One region of the Lysinibacillus sp. NPDC096382 genome, then DNA from elsewhere that is predicted to be linked to it. Evidence: riboswitches for the same ligand, from Rfam matches in the RefSeq annotation. Region 1 holds a riboswitch; each other region holds the start of a gene.
What was found. Region 1 has a riboswitch for S-adenosylmethionine ahead of ACIQZA_RS22220 (MetQ/NlpA family ABC transporter substrate-binding protein). Riboswitches for the same ligand answer to the same signal wherever they lie in the genome.
Positions count from the first base shown of each region.

Region 2: it holds a riboswitch for S-adenosylmethionine, as region 1 does, so the genes downstream of both, ACIQZA_RS22895 (bifunctional homocysteine S-methyltransferase/methylenetetrahydrofolate reductase) here and ACIQZA_RS22220 (MetQ/NlpA family ABC transporter substrate-binding protein) in region 1, are expected to answer to the same signal.
Region 3: it holds a riboswitch for S-adenosylmethionine, as region 1 does, so the genes downstream of both, ACIQZA_RS12880 (Na+/H+ antiporter NhaC family protein) here and ACIQZA_RS22220 (MetQ/NlpA family ABC transporter substrate-binding protein) in region 1, are expected to answer to the same signal.

Region 1 is NZ_JBIWFC010000022.1:56,527-62,757, reverse strand. It holds gene ACIQZA_RS22235 (carbon-nitrogen family hydrolase) at 1-109, opposite strand, end outside; gene ACIQZA_RS22230 (PhzF family phenazine biosynthesis protein) at 191-985, opposite strand; gene ACIQZA_RS22225 (pyridoxal phosphate-dependent aminotransferase) at 1,116-2,285, shown strand; SAM riboswitch class I at 2,490-2,594, shown strand; gene ACIQZA_RS22220 (MetQ/NlpA family ABC transporter substrate-binding protein) at 2,682-3,515, shown strand; gene ACIQZA_RS22215 (methionine ABC transporter ATP-binding protein) at 3,621-4,646, shown strand; gene ACIQZA_RS22210 (methionine ABC transporter permease) at 4,639-5,310, shown strand; gene ACIQZA_RS22205 (alpha-hydroxy acid oxidase) at 5,324-6,231, shown strand, end outside.
Region 2 is NZ_JBIWFC010000024.1:34,952-41,182, forward strand. It holds gene ACIQZA_RS22885 (methyl-accepting chemotaxis protein) at 1-169, shown strand, start outside; gene ACIQZA_RS22890 (protoporphyrinogen oxidase) at 436-1,824, shown strand; SAM riboswitch class I at 1,950-2,048, shown strand; gene ACIQZA_RS22895 (bifunctional homocysteine S-methyltransferase/methylenetetrahydrofolate reductase) at 2,394-4,241, shown strand; gene metH (methionine synthase) at 4,234-6,231, shown strand, end outside.
Region 3 is NZ_JBIWFC010000008.1:9,795-16,025, reverse strand. It holds gene ACIQZA_RS12895 (DUF2812 domain-containing protein) at 1-164, shown strand, start outside; gene ACIQZA_RS12890 (DUF3951 domain-containing protein) at 552-710, shown strand; gene ACIQZA_RS12885 (MFS transporter) at 1,103-2,308, shown strand; gene ACIQZA_RS12880 (Na+/H+ antiporter NhaC family protein) at 2,429-3,709, opposite strand; SAM riboswitch class I at 3,816-3,923, opposite strand; gene ACIQZA_RS12875 (hypothetical protein) at 4,161-4,508, opposite strand; gene crcB (fluoride efflux transporter CrcB) at 4,539-4,868, opposite strand; gene crcB (fluoride efflux transporter CrcB) at 4,865-5,227, opposite strand; gene ACIQZA_RS12860 (VOC family protein) at 6,039-6,231, opposite strand, start outside.

The sequences.
Region 1 (6,231 bases):
TAATTTCTGCACCTTGTTTTGCCGCTTCACGAATTTTGTCCTCAGCGCGAGCAAAATTTTCTTCTACTTTGCCAAAGCCTACGTTTAATTGAATACAACCAATTTTCATTGCTATTCCTCCTCTAGACAGTACTGTTCTGTATTTATACTACATTAAATCAACCTGACTTCCATGGTTTAAGCTCAATATTTAGATTATTATTTCACCACTTAATACTTGAACTGCAGAACCCGCAATAGCAACATCTTTTATTTTTGGTGTAACGTACAATAAGCCACCGCGTTTTGAAAGTTGTTTGCTCACGATGCTTTCTTTTGATAATTTTGCACACCAGTAAGGTCCTAGCGCACCATGAGTGGAACCATTTACATGGTCTTCATCAATGCCTTGTGCTGGAGAAAAGAATCTTGAGACTATATCAATCCCCTCATCTTTAGAACGACTTGTAATACAAACACCACGTACCGGGAACTGTTTCATCGCTTGAAAATCAGCTTTGAAATCCGCAATATACTCTTCGTGACTTAACTCCACTATATAATCCAATTCTGTTTTCCCTACATATGTTGGTTTCACACCTAGCCATTCTTCAAGCTCCAAAGGACATTCAATCTCTTCTAACTGATACTTTTGAATTGTTATTTCAACTAATTCATTGAACCAATTTGCTTGCAAAGGGCCACTTACAGTCTGGAATATAATCGAAGAATTGATAGGTACAATCCCTTGTTTCCAGAGTAAAAAAGCGCTAGCGATTGTTCCATGTCCACAAATCGGTATTTCCTTTGCCGGCGTAAACCATCTAAGAAAAAAATTATTATCCTTCCTTTGAACAAAAGCTGTTGTCGGTACTGGGATCTCTTGAGCAATTTTCTGCATGGTCGACTCAGGTATCGTTGAATCAAGTAAACATACTGCTGCGGGATTTCCCTTGTAAAGCTCTGTAGTAAAAGCATTGATGATAAAATACGAGACTTTGTTCAATTTTCCCACCTCATTTTGGTCACTTTTGATTTTTAATTAACTGAAAATACTCTAGACAATTACTAAAAAAAGTAATATTATGTGCATCATATCTTCAATAATTATTATATTCTGAAAAAGGTGGACGTGCATGGAATTCTCAAAAAAACTACAGCAACTCCCAACTCAATTTTTTGCAGCACTTGTGCAAAAAGTAAACGCTGCTCTTGCTGAAGGACGTGATGTTATCAATCTTGGTCAAGGTAATCCAGATCAACCCACCCCTTCACACATTATTAAAGCATTACAGGAGGCGGCAGAAAATCCTCAAACTCATCAATACTCTCCATTTCGTGGCATAGCAGAATTACGCCAAGCAGCAGCAAGCTTCTACAAACGTGAATACAATGTGGACATTGACCCTGAAACAGAGGTTGCTATTCTCGGTGGTACGAAAATTGGCCTTGTTGAGCTACCGTTAGCTGTTTTAAACCCCGGTGACACTATGCTATTACCTGATCCTGGATATCCAGATTACTTATCTGGTGTCGTATTAGGTGATGTTAATTTTGAAGTTATGCCTCTTTTCGCAGAAAATGATTTCCTGCCAGATTATAATGCTTTATCCGATGAAGTAAAAGAAAAGACGAAGTTGCTGTACTTGAATTACCCGAATAATCCAACTGGCGGTACTGCAACATTTGAATTTTTCGAGGAAACAGTACGCTTTGCAAAAGAGCACAACATTATCGTCGTACATGATTTTGCCTACGGAGCGATTGGATTTGACGGCGATAAACCTATCAGCTTCCTGCAAGCTGATGGTGCTAAAGATGTCGGTATCGAAATGTATACATTATCCAAAACGTATAATATGGCAGGCTGGCGCATTGGTTTTGCAATTGGTAACCCCGACATTGTCGCAGCCATTAACCGTATTCAAGATCATCTTTTTTGTAGTCAATTTCCTGCCGTACAACAAGCCGCGGCAGTTGCACTTACTGCTTCCCAGAGTTGCGCAGATAAGCTAAGAGCGACTTATGAGCGTCGACGAAACGTCCTGATCGAAGAAGCCCAGCGAATTGGTTGGCAAGTAACAGCACCGAGAGGCTCTTTTTTTGCATGGCTCCCTGTTCCACTAGGTTTTACGAGTGAACAATTTGCCGATATATTGCTCGACAAAGCTGATATCGCAGTAGCTGCAGGCAATGGCTTCGGTCAATATGGTGAAGGCTATGTACGGGTTGGTTTACTTGTTAGCGAAGACCGCTTACGTGAAGCGATCAGCAGAATTGAAAAATTAAACTTATTTAGCTCCTGAACATTTCAATCAAAAACTGTTCCATTAGCTCAAACTTGCTATGGGACAGTTTTTTCTCTCTCTTGCTTACCCCACCCCTTCTTCTAGCGGATTCTTTCGCGACTAAATATTATAATAAAATAAAAAATTTTAAAAATTCAATTGACTTACCATATCCTATAATTTATATTAGTTCTATCGGATTTACAAAAAAATATTATAAATCTCTTATCAAGAGTAGCTGAGGGACTGGCCCTATGAAGCTCGGCAACCTCCTTTTTCAAGGAAGGTGCTAAATCCTGCAAACGATTATCGTTTGAAAGATAAGAGAGGACAATTTTTCATGAGCCTCTCTTAATTTTTTAAGAGAGTTTTTTTATTTTTATTACCGATAAAACAACTTTGGAGGTATGTTTCATGAAAAAGAACAACAAGATTTTATTAGGTTTAGCAAGTCTTACATTAGTAGCAGCATTAATGGGCTGTGGTACTAAAGAAAATAGTAAAGATAGTCAACGTAAGACTATTAATGAAAATAAGATTGTAGTAGGTGTAACTTCTGGTCCGCACGAACAAATTGCTGAGGTTGTAGCGAAAGTTGCCAAAGAAAATGGCTTAGAGGTAGAACTAAAATCTTTCTCTGATTATGTTTTACCAAATACATCGTTAGTAGAGGGCGATCTTGATGTAAACAGTTATCAACACAAGCCATTCCTCGATACATTTAACAAAGATCACAATACAGATTTAGTGCCAGTTGGAAAAACAATTTTAAATCCTCTAGGCATATACTCCGAGAAATATAAATCATTCGATGACGTTCCAGATGGTGCAACGTTCGGATTACCGAATGATCCAACGAACGGGGCTCGTGCACTATTTGTACTTCAAAAGGCAGGCTATATTAAATTAAAAGACGGTGCAGACTTAACAGCATCTATTCGCGATGTGGAAGAAAACAAAAAGAATTTGAAATTCATTGAATTAGAGGCTGCACAAATTCCTAAACAGCTTAGTGAAGTAGATGTAGCTGCCATTAATACAAACTTCGCTCTTGATGCTGGCATTAATCCTAAAAAAGACTCCATTCTTTTAGAATCTACGGACTCTCCATATGTGAATTACATTGTGGTACGTGCTGAAAACAAAGATGACCCAACGATCAAAAAATTTGTTGAAGCTTATCAATCTGATGAGGTACACAAATTTATTGAAGAAAAATTCCAAGGCTCTGTAATTTCAAGCTGGTAAGTGACGATTAAGTTTCTTTCATAAAATCAAGAATCTGCGAGACTCCTACAGGAAAGCTAGCAGATTCTTGCTTTATAGAAGGACTTAGAAAGGAGATATCACCGTATGATTCAACTAGAAAATATAACAAAAGAATTTAAAACTAAAAATGGTATCGTCAAAGCAGTAGATGGTATTAACCTGCATGTCAAAAAAGGTGAAATTCATGGGGTTATTGGCTACAGTGGTGCAGGAAAGAGTACCCTTATTCGCTGTGTGAATTTATTAGAACGTCCGACAACAGGAAAGGTATTAATCGATCATGTAGATATTACTTCCCTTTCTCTAAACGACCTTCGCAAAACTCGGCAAAAAATCGGGATGATCTTCCAGCATTTTAACCTTTTAAAAACAGCGACTGTTTACAACAATATCTCGGTACCATTAAAGCTTCTTGGCTATAACGACTCTGAAGTAAAAAAACGCGTTACAAAATATGCAGAAATTGTTGGCCTAACGGAGAAATTGGATAGCTATCCTAGTCAGCTTTCAGGTGGTCAAAAGCAACGTGTCGCTATTGCGCGTGCCCTAGCCCAAGAGCCCGAGATTTTGCTTAGTGATGAAGCGACAAGTGCACTCGATCCCGAAACAACGGACGCCATTCTTGAGCTTCTCTTGAAAATTAATCGTGAGCTAGGCATCACTATTTTACTTATTACACATGAAATGAATGTTATTCAAAAAATTTGCGATGCTGTATCCGTTCTTGAATCAGGGGCGGTTGTGGAATATGGCTCTGCTATAGAACTATTTTCGAAGCCTCAGCATCCAACAACACGAAAATTTTTAAATACCATTTCTCAACGTAATTTATCCCCTTCTCTTATCAAGCAATTAAATGTTTCGGGAAGTGTTATTCGTTTAACATTCCTTGGTGAAAGTACAGGGAAACCATTACTAGCAGAAGTGAGTAAAGTTTATGATGTACAACCAAATATTTTATCAGCCAATATCATAGAATTAAAAAACGGCATTGTCGGTAATATTGTCGTGCATCTACACGGTGAAGCACATATCGTAGAAAAAGCACTTAAGTATTTTACAGAAAACGGGGTAAGCGTTGAAGAATTAGGAGGCGAATTAAATGAATAGCATTCAAAGCTTCTTTGCAGATTGGTCAGGTGTTATTGGGAAATCCATTCTCGAAACCTTCCAAATGGTTGGGATTTCATTATTCTTTTCTATTTTAATTGGGATCCCTTTGGGGCTTTTAATCGTTTTAACTCGCCCGGGGCAATCGTTTGAAAATAAATTTCTCTACCAATTTTTCAATTTATTTATTAATATTATTCGCTCTGTACCGTTCATTATTTTACTATTTTTCATTTTACCATTCACGAAGCTAATCGTCGGCACAACTATTGGTGTAAAAGGTGTTATTGTGCCGCTTGTTGTTTATACAGCGCCTTATATTGCGCGACTTATGGAAACAGCACTTTTAGAAGTTGATCCAGGTGTTGTGGAAGCTTATACAGCAATGGGTATTAAACGTCGTCATATTATTTGGAACGTCTTATTACGTGAGGCTCGCCCATCCATTATTTTAGGTTTAACGATTGCCACAATCGGTCTTATAGGAGCAACAGCAATGGCAGGAATGGTTGGTGCTGGTGGTCTAGGTGATCTCGCATACCGTTATGGCCATTTACGCTATGAGGTCGATGTGATGTATGCGACAGTGTTTATCTTAATCATCCTTGTGCAGAGTATTCAATCACTAGGTAACCGCTTTGCTGCGAAGTTAAAGAAAGATTAGTAGGAGGTTTACGATGACAAAGACAACACATAGCGATCTACTGTTAAAAAATATTAATGCACAGGCCCCCTTCCCTATTTGCTTTACAGATTTAGAAAAGGCAGTTGCAGAAAAATTGGAAGCTGGTCCGTTTGGTTACATCCGTTCAGGCGCTGGCGGTGAGCAAACATTAAGAAATAACCGTACAGCCTTTGAAAAATACTCTATCATTCCACGCTTTTTACAAGATGTTTCAAGTATTGATACATCGATTGAACTGTTCGGAAAAGTATTTCCAACTCCGTTCTTATTTGCCCCTGTTGGCATGAACAAAATGGCGCATGACGAAGGAGAGCTAGCCGTTGCACGTGCAGCTGATCAACTAAAAATCCCTTATATTCAAAGCACAGTTTCAAGTTATGCACTCGAGGATGTGGCACAAACAGCTCCCACTGCTACTAAATGGTTTCAATTATATTGGTCAACAAATGAGGAAATTGCCTATAGCATGGCCGCTCGAGCCGAGGCTGCTGGTTTTGAGGCTATCGTTTTAACTGTAGATACAGTCATGCTTGGCTGGCGTGAAGAAGATGTTCGTAATCAATTTTCACCATTAAAGCTTGGGTATGCACGAGGAAACTATATGAATGACCCTGTTTTTACCGCTTCCTTACCAGATGATTCATTCGAGTCATATATACAAGGCGTGTTGCAAAATATATTCCATCCAACATTAAATTGGGACAATGTACGTGAATTAAAGCGCCGTTCGAATCTCCCTATTTTGTTAAAGGGGATCTTACATCCTGAAGACGCAAAACTAGCTATAGAAAACGGCATTGACGGAATTATCGTATCCAACCATGGTGGCCGCCAATTGGATGGCGTAATTGGTTCACTTGATGCACTTCCTGGCATTGTGAAAGCTGTAAAGGGACAAAT
Region 2 (6,231 bases), on a different contig from region 1:
GCAATTTACTAACATATTAGAAGCTATGACCGAGGCGAAAGACCAAAATGGTCGGATGGAAAAAGAAGTACAAGCAATAGCAGAAGTACTAAGTGAATTAGGTATTGCCTTTAACGAAGTGAAAAATTCAGCTGGAAAATTAGCTAGCTTTGCACAAAATTTAAATTAATGAAGAGAAAAGGAAAGAAAATTGTTGTTTCCTATTAAGGCGATACATACTTTAGGGCACAAATAACACTATATCAACTGTTAATAGATAATTTCCGAAATGGAGGTAAAAGCCTCTAGCGAATATATGTTATTTGAATATAAAAAAAATGGAGCTGTCCAATGTGTTGGATAGCTCCATTTTTGCTAAATTTGTAAAGGGTTTAACGTAATTTTCGATAAAAAAAGTTTATACTAAATAAAGAACTAAAAATAGGGGCGGTTAATATGAAAACAGTTGTTGTATTAGGTGGCGGAATTACGGGATTGTGTACGATGCATTATTTACAACGCCAAGTTCAGGAGAAAAACTTAAATGTAAAACTTGTGCTTGTTGAAAAAAATACATACCTTGGTGGCAAGCTTCACTCTGCATATGAACAAGGATTCATCATGGAAACTGGAGCAGATTCTATTGTAGCGCGTCATAAAGGTGTCATGGAGTTAGTAGAGGAACTAAATTTTGAACAAAATCTTGTATATAACGAAACAGGTATTTCGTATATTTACACAAATAATGAGCTACATGCCATCCCAGCAGACTCAACGTTCGGTATTCCTATGAGCTTACAATCTCTCGAGGAAAGTACGCTTGTATCAGAGGAAGGTAAAAAAGAAGTGTTAAAGGATTTAACAATGCCGAATGAAAGGTTTACAAAGGAAAGCTCGATTGGTGAATTTTTAACGTATTATTTAGGTGAAGAGCTTGTTCAAAACCAAATAGCACCGGTACTTGCAGGTGTATATTCTGGAGATTTAAATCAACTTTCAATTGCTTCTACTTTACCGTATTTAATCGATTACAAAAACGATTACGGTAGTATTATTAAAGGTTTCGATGCAAACAGGGAACAATTTGTGAAAGCTGCCAATAAAAAATTTATTTCATTTAAAAATGGTTTATCGTCACTAATTGATCGACTTGAAGAAACATTAACGGATGTAGAAATTATAAAAGGGATTGCTACTACTAGTGTTAAAAAGCAGGAGAATCTATACGCTGTTACGTTAGCAAACGGTAAAATGATTGAAGCGAATCATGTTGTATTGGCACTGCCAAATGAAGCGGTACAAAGCTTATTACAGGATGAATCTTTGAACGGCTATTTTGAACGATTTAATACTGCATCCGCCATTACGATTTATTTAGGATTTGATGTTCCCGATAATAGATTACCTGCAGATGGAACAGGCTATATTGTGTCACATAATTCGGATGTTATCTGTAATGCAGCAACGTGGACAAGCCGCAAGTGGAAACACACTTCAGCAGAAGGAAAATTACTTGTACGGCTTTTTTATAAGAGCATTAACCCTGAGTATGAGAAATTGCGTTTGATGTCAGATGAAGGGTTAGCAGCTGTTGCTCTAGAGGATGTAAGAAAAAGTTTAGGGATTGAGGAAAAACCAACTATTGTTGACGTGACAAAATGGATCGACCAGATGCCGAAGTACGACTTGGCACATCGTGAAGCGTTGCAAGGTCTCTTACAAGAGCTTGAGAAAAACTATCCGAACTTATCAATAGCGGGGTGCTCTTATTTCGGAGTAGGCATAGGTGCGTGTATTCAAAATGGTAAAAAAATTGGTGAGGAACTTGTAGAAAAACTATCGTAATTGTTTAATATAAATCAAAATTTTATAAATTTCGTAAAAATTATCCTTTGTTCAGTGAAATAGTCTTGACTCAATCGTTCGTAAACGATATGATTCTTTTAATTATTTAAAAAATTCATACTAAATTCTTATCAAGAGAAGCAGAGGGACTGGCCCTATGAAGCTTCAGCAACCAACTTATTGTCAGGTGCTAAATCCAGAAGACCGTGTGTCGAAGATGAGAAGGAAAACAATTACGAAACGTAAAAGCCTTCTTTTTTTGTGAAAGAAGGCTTTTTTATTTTAACTATTTTCGGCGGGTGTCCAAACATCCGCCGAAATAGAGGAACTCAGTCTAAGAACGCCACGTCCTGTGGCAACGACTGAGTGACCAACTTCATGTTGACCTAAAGCCTTCGGCGGATGTCACGGAATCGGCAAGGAGTTCTTAGAGGATAGTAGGTTAATATTATCGCATCCATGCGATAACGGCTAACTGACCTGCAGCGTGCAGGCCAAAGCACAAAGCCCAATTCAGGACGAATTATGCCGAGGCATAATTGATAGAAAAAGAAAGAGAGGTTAGTTTTATGGGATTGCTTGAAAGGTTAAAAACACATGTTCTTACAGCAGATGGTGCAATTGGTACAGTTTTATACGGCTATGGTTTGGAGTACTGTCATGAGGAAATGAATGTACAGAGACCTGAATTAATTGAAAAGATTCATAGAGAATATATAGCTGCTGGTGCCGATATTATTCAGACGAATACTTACGGAGCTAATGCCATAAAATTAGCCCGCTATGGATTAGAATCTCGTGTACAGCAGTATAATGAAGCCGCTATAACGATTGCAAAACGTGCAGCAACAGATGGTGGGCAATTTGTTTTGGGTACTATTGGGGGAATCCGTGGTATTCGAAAAAGTGATGCAACGTTAGAGGAAATTTTAGCAACCATTGATGAGCAGGCAACGGTTTTACTTGCAGGAAATCCAGATGGCCTTTTACTTGAAACCTATTATGATTTTGAAGAGCTAACAGCGACTTTATCAATGCTACGAGCTAAAACGAAATTACCGATTATTGCTCAAGTTTCTATGCATGAACCCGGAATATTACAAAATGGAATGAGCTTAAATAACGCCTTACATGAACTTGAAGCGTTAGGTGCTGATATCGTAGGTGTTAACTGTCGCTTAGGTCCTCACCATACTATCCAAGCATTTGAAGGGGTAGAGCTTCCTAAGCAGGCATTTATGTCAGCGTATCCGAACGCCTCTCTTCTTGATTTAGAGGATGGGCGTGTCGTTTATGAGTCGGAGGCTGATTATTTTGGTCGAGCAGCTGTAGAGCTTCGTGATCAAGGGGTTCGTTTAATTGGTGGCTGTTGTGGTACGACACCAAAGCATATTGCTGCAGCGAAAAAGTACTTAGAGGAGCTATCCCCGGTTGAGGAAAAGTATACAAAGCCAGAAAAAATAGAGATTGTTCGTGAGGCAGAGCCAGCAAATTATGAGCCATTACATGAAAAAGTAAAACGTGAACGCTCGGTTATTGTGGAGTTAGATACACCAAGACATTTAGAAATAGAAGGCTTTATTAAAGGCGCAAAAAAAATATATGAGGCGGGCGCGGATGTAGTCATGATGGCAGATAATTCACTCGCTTCTCCAAGGATTAGCAATGTCGCAATGGGTGCCTTACTGAAAGAAACGCACGGGATACGCCCTTTAACCCATATAACATGCCGAGATCGTAATTTAATTGGACTTCAATCACATTTAATGGGATTAAATGCACTAGGGATTCATGATGTTTTAGCGGTTACTGGAGATCCGACAAAGGTAGGCGATTTCCCAGGAGCAACTAGCGTTTATGACGTATCGTCAATGGAGCTAATCCAATTAATAAAACAGTTAAATGAAGGTGTTTCGTTCTCAGGGAAACCGCTTCGTAAAAAGGCAAATTTCTCTGTAGCGGCTGCATTTAATCCTAATGTACGTGTACTGGATCGCGCTGTCTCTCGATTAGAAAAGAAAATTGAACATGGAGCAGATTATTTTATTTCACAGCCTGTTTATACAAAGGAAAAAATCGTGGAAATTCACGAGGCGACAAAGCATTTAGAAACTCCAATTTATATAGGTATTATGCCAGTAACGAGCTATAAAAGTGCGGAGTTCTTACATCATGAAGTACCAGGCATCAAACTTTCTGATGATGCGTTAGCACGTATGAAGGCTTGTGGTGATGATAAGGAACGCGCAACACTAGAAGGAATTGCAATTGCTAAAGAATTAGTAGAAGTAGCAGCGGAATATTTCAATGGTATTTACCTCATCACACCATTTTTACGCTATGATATGACGCTAGAATTAATGAAAGTTATTGAGCAATTGGATGAAAAGAAAAAAGGGGTAAGTATAAATGGCTAAGCACATGATTGAAGAGCAACTAGAGAAACGAATATTAATTCTTGATGGCGCAATGGGAACAATGCTACAAAATGAAAATTTATCGGCAGAGGATTTTGGCGGAGAGGAATATGATGGCTGTAATGAAAATCTTGTGCTAACTAGACCAGATGTGCTTGAAAAGGTACATAGAAAATATTTAGAGGCTGGAGCAGATATTATTTGTACAAATACATTTGGGGGTACACCACTTGTATTAAATGAATATGATCTAGGTGCGAAGGCAGAAGAAATCAACAAACGTGCTGTAGAAATTGCACGCAAAGTAGTAGAGGAGTTGTCAACATCCGATTGGCCACGTTTTGTAGCGGGAGCGATGGGACCAACTACAAAAACCCTGTCGGTTACAGGTGGAATTACATTTGATGAGCTAGAGGAAAACTTTTATGTTCAAGCAAAGTCATTAATCGAAGCCGGGGCGGACGTTCTGTTGTTAGAAACTAGTCAGGATATGTTGAATGTTAAGGCGGGAACATTGGGGATATCTCGTGCTTTTAAGGCAACTGAAAAAGAGCTACCTGTGATGATATCCGGAACAATTGAACCGATGGGAACGACACTGGCCGGCCAAACAATTGATGCTTTTTACATTTCCATCGAGCATATTAAGCCATTGTCAGTTGGCTTAAACTGTGCGACTGGACCAGAGTTTATGACTGATCATATTCGTTCACTAGCAGAGCTTTCAACAGGCTATATTAGCTGTTACCCGAATGCAGGTTTACCGGATGAGGAAGGCTGCTATCATGAGTCACCTGAATCATTGTCACAAAAGCTAAAAGGCTTTGCAGAAAAGGGCTGGCTAAATATTGTCGGAGGTTGCTGCGGTACAACGCCAGCACATATTGCGGCTATCAGAGAGGTGCTAAAGGGCGAAAAGCCGCGCCAATTACCAGATGTTACGCATGGTCATGTAGTATCAGGGATCGAGCCATTGGTTTATGACGACTCTATGCGTCCATTATTTATTGGAGAACGGACAAATGTTATCGGTTCTCGTAAGTTTAAAAATTTAATTATTGATGGGAAGTTTGAGGAAGCGGCAGAAATCGCGCGTGCTCAGGTGAAAAATGGAGCACATGTGATCGATATTTGTTTAGCAAATCCTGACCGCGATGAACTGGCGGATATGCGTGGCTTTATGCAGGAGGTTGTAAAAAAAGTAAAAGTACCTCTTGTGATTGACTCGACAGATGAAAAAGTAATTGAGGAAGCACTTAAGTTTTCTCAAGGGAAAACTATCATTAATTCTATTAACCTAGAGGATGGCGAGGAGCGTTTTGACGCTGTTTTACCGCTAGTAAAAAAATATGGAGCTTCTTTAGTTGTAGGTACAATTGATGAGCAAGGCATGGCGGTTGATCGACATCGCAAGCTAGAAATTGCTGAACGTTCATATAAATTGTTAACAGAAAAATGGGGTATTGCTCCTGAAGATATTATTTTTGACCCATTAATGTTCCCAGTAGGTACAGGAGATGAGCAATATATTGGCTCGGCACTTGAAACGGTGGAAGGTATTCGCCTTATTAAGGAGAAAATGCCACGTACATTAACGGTGCTTGGTGTAAGTAATATTTCGTTCGGATTGCCACCAGTAGGTCGTGAAGTACTGAATGCCGTATATTTATATCACTGTACACAGGCTGGTTTAGATTATGCAATTGTTAATACGGAGAAGCTAGAACGTTATGCATCCATTCCAGAGGAGGAAATTAAGCTAGCAAATGATTTACTCTTTAATACAAATGATGAAACTTTAGCTGTCTTCACAGATTTCTATCGTGATAAAAAGAAAGAAAAAACAGAGGCGGATATTCCGAAAACAGTAGAAGGTCGCTTAGCCTACTATATTTTAGAGGGTACAAAGGAAGGGCTTATTGACGATTTAGATGCGGCTCGTGAAATTTTCGAAACATCGCTTGAGATTATTAATGGTCCTTTAATGGAT
Region 3 (6,231 bases), on a different contig from region 1:
TGGTTTTGTGGGTAATTATGACATTTACCACTGGAACAATTCAACATATTGCGGACCAAGGATTTATATATTCCTTTGTTTTTACTGTTCCTGCAGTAATGACTTCTGGTGGAGTTTACTATCATATGTGGAAAAACCTACGATTAAAATCCAAGCATATATAAAGAACGAACAGCTGAAGCTTATCAGCTGTTTTTTCATGTTGTTGAAAATTAGTATGTCAATGAAATACAAAATGGGGGGTGATTTCCGTTGCAACTAGGGTGTTCGATGAGCCGCTTGGTCCAACATGATGTTTTATGTGCGAGATCGTAGTGCTACGAACACTAAATCACAGGTAAAATTTACTTAATGTCGAAGTAATATATGTAGAACATTAGAATATAGATAGCTAATTGCTTTTAAAATTTAAGATCATTATATTTACAAACTAGGCATGTCCAATATTTGATGACAATATAATAGTACAGTTGCCTACATTAATTGGTAATACACTTGCAAAGTAGAAAAACCATAACTTACTACTCGTTGAGAAAGGATAGGATGATGGAATGAATATTGGGAATAGCATAGCGCTTATTGTAAGTCTGATTTTTTCAAGCATTTTGGTTCGGGCAATATATCGCGTTTTTGTGAAAAAGAAAGTACCTACTATGGCGTATACACCATTTGATAATGCCATGGATGGTGGAAGTAAACATGACAATTAAGTGAGTGGTGGTTACAAACATCAAACAGTAGGGGTGCAGGCTTCATATAACTAATAGTATAAAATATGAGAATCTACTATTATTTCAATATGAGATAATAGTAGATTATTTTTCTTTTATCGATAATAAGATTTGTGAAGGAATTTTATCCTGTATTTGGTATTATTTATTCAAGGGATAGTCAATAATTTTGTGTAAATGACAATCTACCCTTTTTTTATAGATCAAAGAATGATTTTGTTTTGGGAAGGTTAACTCTTCCATTTTCGCTTTGCGTAACTTAACTTCGCTCGTGACTGATTGAAACAGTTACTTTATATGAACTCGCAGAAGATTATTATTCTAAATAATTTGTAAAAGCATACTATTCGGATTTATTTTGGGGGGATATTATGATTCATGGTTCTTGGAGAGCATTGGTATGGATTGGATTATCAGAATTATTTGCATTAAGCTTGTGGTTTAGTGCATCTGTGATTGCACCCGAATTAATTGAAATTTGGAACCTTAGCTCCAATTCAGAAGCTTGGCTTTCAGCTGCTATTCCTATTGGCTTTGTAATAGGATCATTGTTTAGTTCCTATTTTGGGGTAGCGGACCGCTTTAATTCCCGAAAGATTTTTGCGATTTCAGTTTTTCTAGGCGCAATATTAAATGTCTTACTAATTCTAGTCCATTACGCTTTTTTAGGTATTCTACTTAGAATTTTAACTGGAATAACTCTTGCCGGTGTCTATCCAATAGCAGTGAAAATTTTATCACAATGGTTTCCACAAAAACGTGGGTTTGCAATCGGAGTCTTAATAGCTGCATTAACATTAGGATCATCATTACCACATTTTGTAGTTATGTTTTTCTCTTCGTTAAATTGGAAACTCGTGATAATTAGTACTTCAGGATTGGCTTTATTATCGGCTATAATAGTTACTTATATTTTAGAAGATGCACCGATTGTACCCAATAAATCGCCTTTCTCTTTAAAATTAATAAAAAAAGTTGTTTTGAATAAACCGGTAATGCTTGCGAACTACGGTTATTTCGGGCATATGTGGGAATTGTATGCGATGTGGACATGGCTTCCAGCTTTTTTGACAGCTAGTTTTTTAACTTATTCACCAGAAATTCCTCATTGGTTTATTGCATTATCCTCCTTTATTTCAATAGGAATTGCTGGAGGGATTGGTTGTGTGATAGGAGGACTAATCTCGGATAAAATCGGAAGAGCCAATTTAACGATTATTTCTATGTTTATTAGTGCTATCTGTTCGCTAGTAATAGGTTTTACATTTGGGCAGTATATTTGGTTAACGTTAATAATCTCCATGATTTGGGGGATGTCTATCATATCTGATTCCGCCCAATTTTCTGCTGCAGTTTCAGAAATAGCCGATGTTGATTATGTAGGTACAGCCCTTACTTTTCAAATGTGTATTGGTTTCTTACTTACTATATTTTCAATAAACCTAATCCCGATTATACAGAGGATCATAGGTTGGGAGTGGGTCTTTACAATATTAGCGATTGGACCTATTCTTGGAATTGGATTTATGGTCAAATATAGACGTTACGAAGTACTAATGAGAAAGTGTAATTTGTAACTTTTAGGTATTATCTCTATCACAAAAAAATGAATAGCCTCAAAAAAATCCAATTGTTTTGATTATTTCAAAACAATTGGAATAATTTAGTGGTAAATCAATGTTTTTTAAGTATGAAGCTTAGGCTTTCTTTCCTTTCGGGTATCCGATGAGGATAGCGATGGTTCCGCAAATTCCTATAAGAACTGGATAGAAAGAGTATTGTAACATGCTCACTGGTGAAATTCCGGCTACACTTGCGGCTGCCAGGAATTGGGCTCCGTATGGTAGAAGGCCTTGAATCGTACAGGAGAAAATATCTAATATACTTGCGGACTTTCTTGGCTCAATCTCATACTGTTCAGCAATATTTTTTGCAAGCGGACCAGCAATTAAAATAGCAATCGTGTTATTGGCCGTCGATAAATTAGTTAGGCCTACAAGACCGGCAATACCAAATTCAGCACCTTTTTTCGATTTAATTCTTTTTGTTGCAAGGTGAAGTAGAAAATCAATCCCTCCGTTAAACTTTATAACCTCCACCATTCCAGCTATTAATATCGCAAGGAATGCCATTTCATACATGCCTGACATTCCTTCGCCGATCTTTTGAAAAAGGCTCATTAAATGATAGCTGCCATCCGCTAAGCCAACAGCCCCGGCGAGAACAATCCCAGATGCCAGAACAAGGAAAACATTCATTCCAGCTAACGCTAAAATAATGACCAAAACATAGGGAACAATTTTTACCCAACTATAGCTTAAATGCTCCACTTGTGCAGTTTCACCCATTGTAATGAACCCTAAAATAAGGCTCGTTACAATAGCTGCCGGCAACACAATCCAAAAATTCACCTTAAATTTATCCTTCATTTGTGCACCTTGTGAACGAACGGCAGTAATGGTTGTATCTGAAATAAAAGATAAATTATCGCCAAACATTGAACCGCCAACAATTGCTGCCATTACTAAAGCTATGGAAAGCTCGATATGCTCGCTTATGCCAACTCCAATTGGCGCTAGCGCAACAATCGTCCCCACCGATGTACCCATTGATAGGGAAATAAAGCAGGCAATGATGAATAAGCCTACGACAAGCAGATTTGGCGGAACGACCGATAAAGCAAAGTTTACAGTGGAATCCACTGCCCCCATGCCTTTTGCTACCGCTGAAAAGGCCCCAGCCAAAAGAAAAATAACAACCATCAGCATGACATTTAAATTTCCTGCGCCTTTGCAAAAAATATCAACCTTTTGCGCAAACGATTCTTTTCGATTCATCGCTAAAGCGACAGCGCCTGAAATGGAAATGGCTACAATAACAGGGAAGGCGTAAAAATCACCTGTAATAACCCCTGAACCAATAAATAAAATCAAAAAAACAACAAATGGGATCAGCGCCCATGGATTCTCTTTCTTCATGTCTACCTCCAAAAATAAAATTGGACACGTCTTTTGTCCATTCTTTTTACGAAAAAAGGCCTCTTCTTGTATCAACAAGAAGAGGCCTTATATCTATAAAACACTCCTCTTATCTATCAAGCCTTTGCCTGCTGGATTTGGCACAGTAACTTAAATCATAAGTTCCGCTGCCGAGATTTCATCGGGCCAGTCCCTCCATCTCTCTTGATAAGAAGCAAATATATTATTTTTTTTCACAATAATAAATATTATAATAAAAAGTCGATATTTGCAACATATTTTTAATCAAGCTTGATTAAAAGCTATATTAATTAAGGAGATTGAACAAGTAAGAGGATAGGAAAGTGTGAATTTTTGGTGCCGCTATTGAAGGCTTTAATAGTCTAACGCAGCACAATTTGATTTAACAACTAAAAAGGGAAAAAGAAGGCGCCCTTAAAAGTAGGGGCGCCTAAAACATTTGTGGTAAAAATTCCGTCATAAAGCGTTGATTTTTACGTAGCCATATTTTTAAAATCATACGATGTGTTAGGAGGCGTTGTCTTTTTTGTGGTCTAGCCTTTGCCTCTATTAAACTTTGTAGTAGAGTACATGTTTCTGTTGCAAATGCTTGAGGGTCAACTAGGACGTCAAGCTTATAATCAATTAATTGTACCGCCTGTACCTTTGCAAGTAATTGTGCAAAGCGTGTATTCATTTCTGGAAAGTTTTCTTCTAGTTCTAGGTCGATTAAACTATATAGTGTTTGTTCAATGTCAGCTTCGAGTGCTTGTAATTGTTTAATGGATGGCTGTGTCAAAAAATCACCTCTAGTTTTTTAAAAATGCGGCTACACAAGGTAAAAGCCAAGAGCAGCGAAAAGTAAACCGAATAAAACGGTAATGCCTATATAAACAATCGCTTGTCTCCATTTTTGCTGCTCTAAGAGCGTCAAACATTCAAAACCGAATGTCGAAAAAGTCGTATAGGCTCCTAAAAAACCAATCCCTATAAAATGCCAAATCCAATCACTTGGATGTAGCGCAAATAAAAAGCCAAGCGCAAAAGACCCCGTTATATTAATAAAAAATGTTGCCCATGGGTATGTATGGACAATCAATTTTCCTAGATAAAATCGTGTTAGTGCACCCAAAAATCCACCGATGCCAATAATTATCATACGATGCGCCCCTTTGCTAGTTTAAATCCTAGCCATGCACAAGCTAAACCGCCAAAAACACTTGCTAAAATATAAAGAACGGCTTGGAGCCATTTACTATCCTGCAAAAGTAATAGTGTTTCTAAAGAAAATGTCGAAAAGGTTGTAAAGGCACCAAAAAAGCCAGTACCAATTCCTATAATAACAGGCGTTCGCTTTGTAAACGTAGTAAATAGCCACGCTAAACAAAAGCAGCCAATTAAGTTCATACAAAGTGTCGCAAATGGAAAACCACCGTTATTTGAAAGTGCTAGACCAAGGCTATATCGACAGATGGCACCCAAAAATCCGCCAATTCCAACAGCTAAAAATGATTTCAAAGTAAAGACTCCTTACTAAAATGTCTATATTAAAAAGTGTATCATGTGAACACCATTTTAGATATTTTTCTATAGATATATAGAAAATATCACCGTTTTACGATTTTTATTTTTCCTTCCAAAATACTTCGTAGTTAATGTCCATGTCCATATATCATAACAAAATTTTAGTTCTAAATAAGAAACTCTTTAGTATTTCAAACACTATTACAACGTTCAATTGAAATCCGACAACGGTTAATCCGTTGACAGAAAACCCGCTAACGGAAAAAAACAATTATACAAAAATAATAATAACGATAGAGCTGATGCCTTGAAAAGCGCACAGTAAAGTTCAAAACAATAAACGATGTTTCAGTTTGGCGTTCGTGTCTCTTCTATTCAACTTTCACCGATGGATGTTGGCGTAGCAAAGATGGATTTTGGAAAGCAGGGGACAGTCTCCGTGTTTACTATTCTTTAATTTTATTGGGAGGATGGGCGATAAATTAACGTTAGGTGATAAGTTAAAAATGTAGGGTGATAAATTAAAGTTAAGCGATAAATTTAAAAATTTGGGTGATAAATCTAAAAATTGTTCCGATCAATTGCTGGAAGCCCCTTTCGAACTAGATTTGTTTGTTTAGGGTCTTCTAGAATTGAAAAATTTGTATTTAACACAGTAATCGATTGTCAAATTGTGAGAAATCAAGGATACTACTCACCGTTTTTTGAACTTGATTCTTTTTTACTACTCTGCCAGCTACTTAACACAAGTAGTGTAACAGGTAACGTGTTTTTGCTGTTGCAAACATGTCATAATTTATTATTACTATAATTGACCTTTAACATTGTCAATGACAGTATCAAAGTCTTTATTGGAATCGACACTTTCCGTTATTGTAAAAACATATCCATCTGGATCTTCTAAAGTTAATTCTTTTGCATTCCATGGTTGAACTGTCGGTTTTTGAATGATATTTGTTTCATTTTCCAGTGCAGCTTGATAAATACTATGAATATCA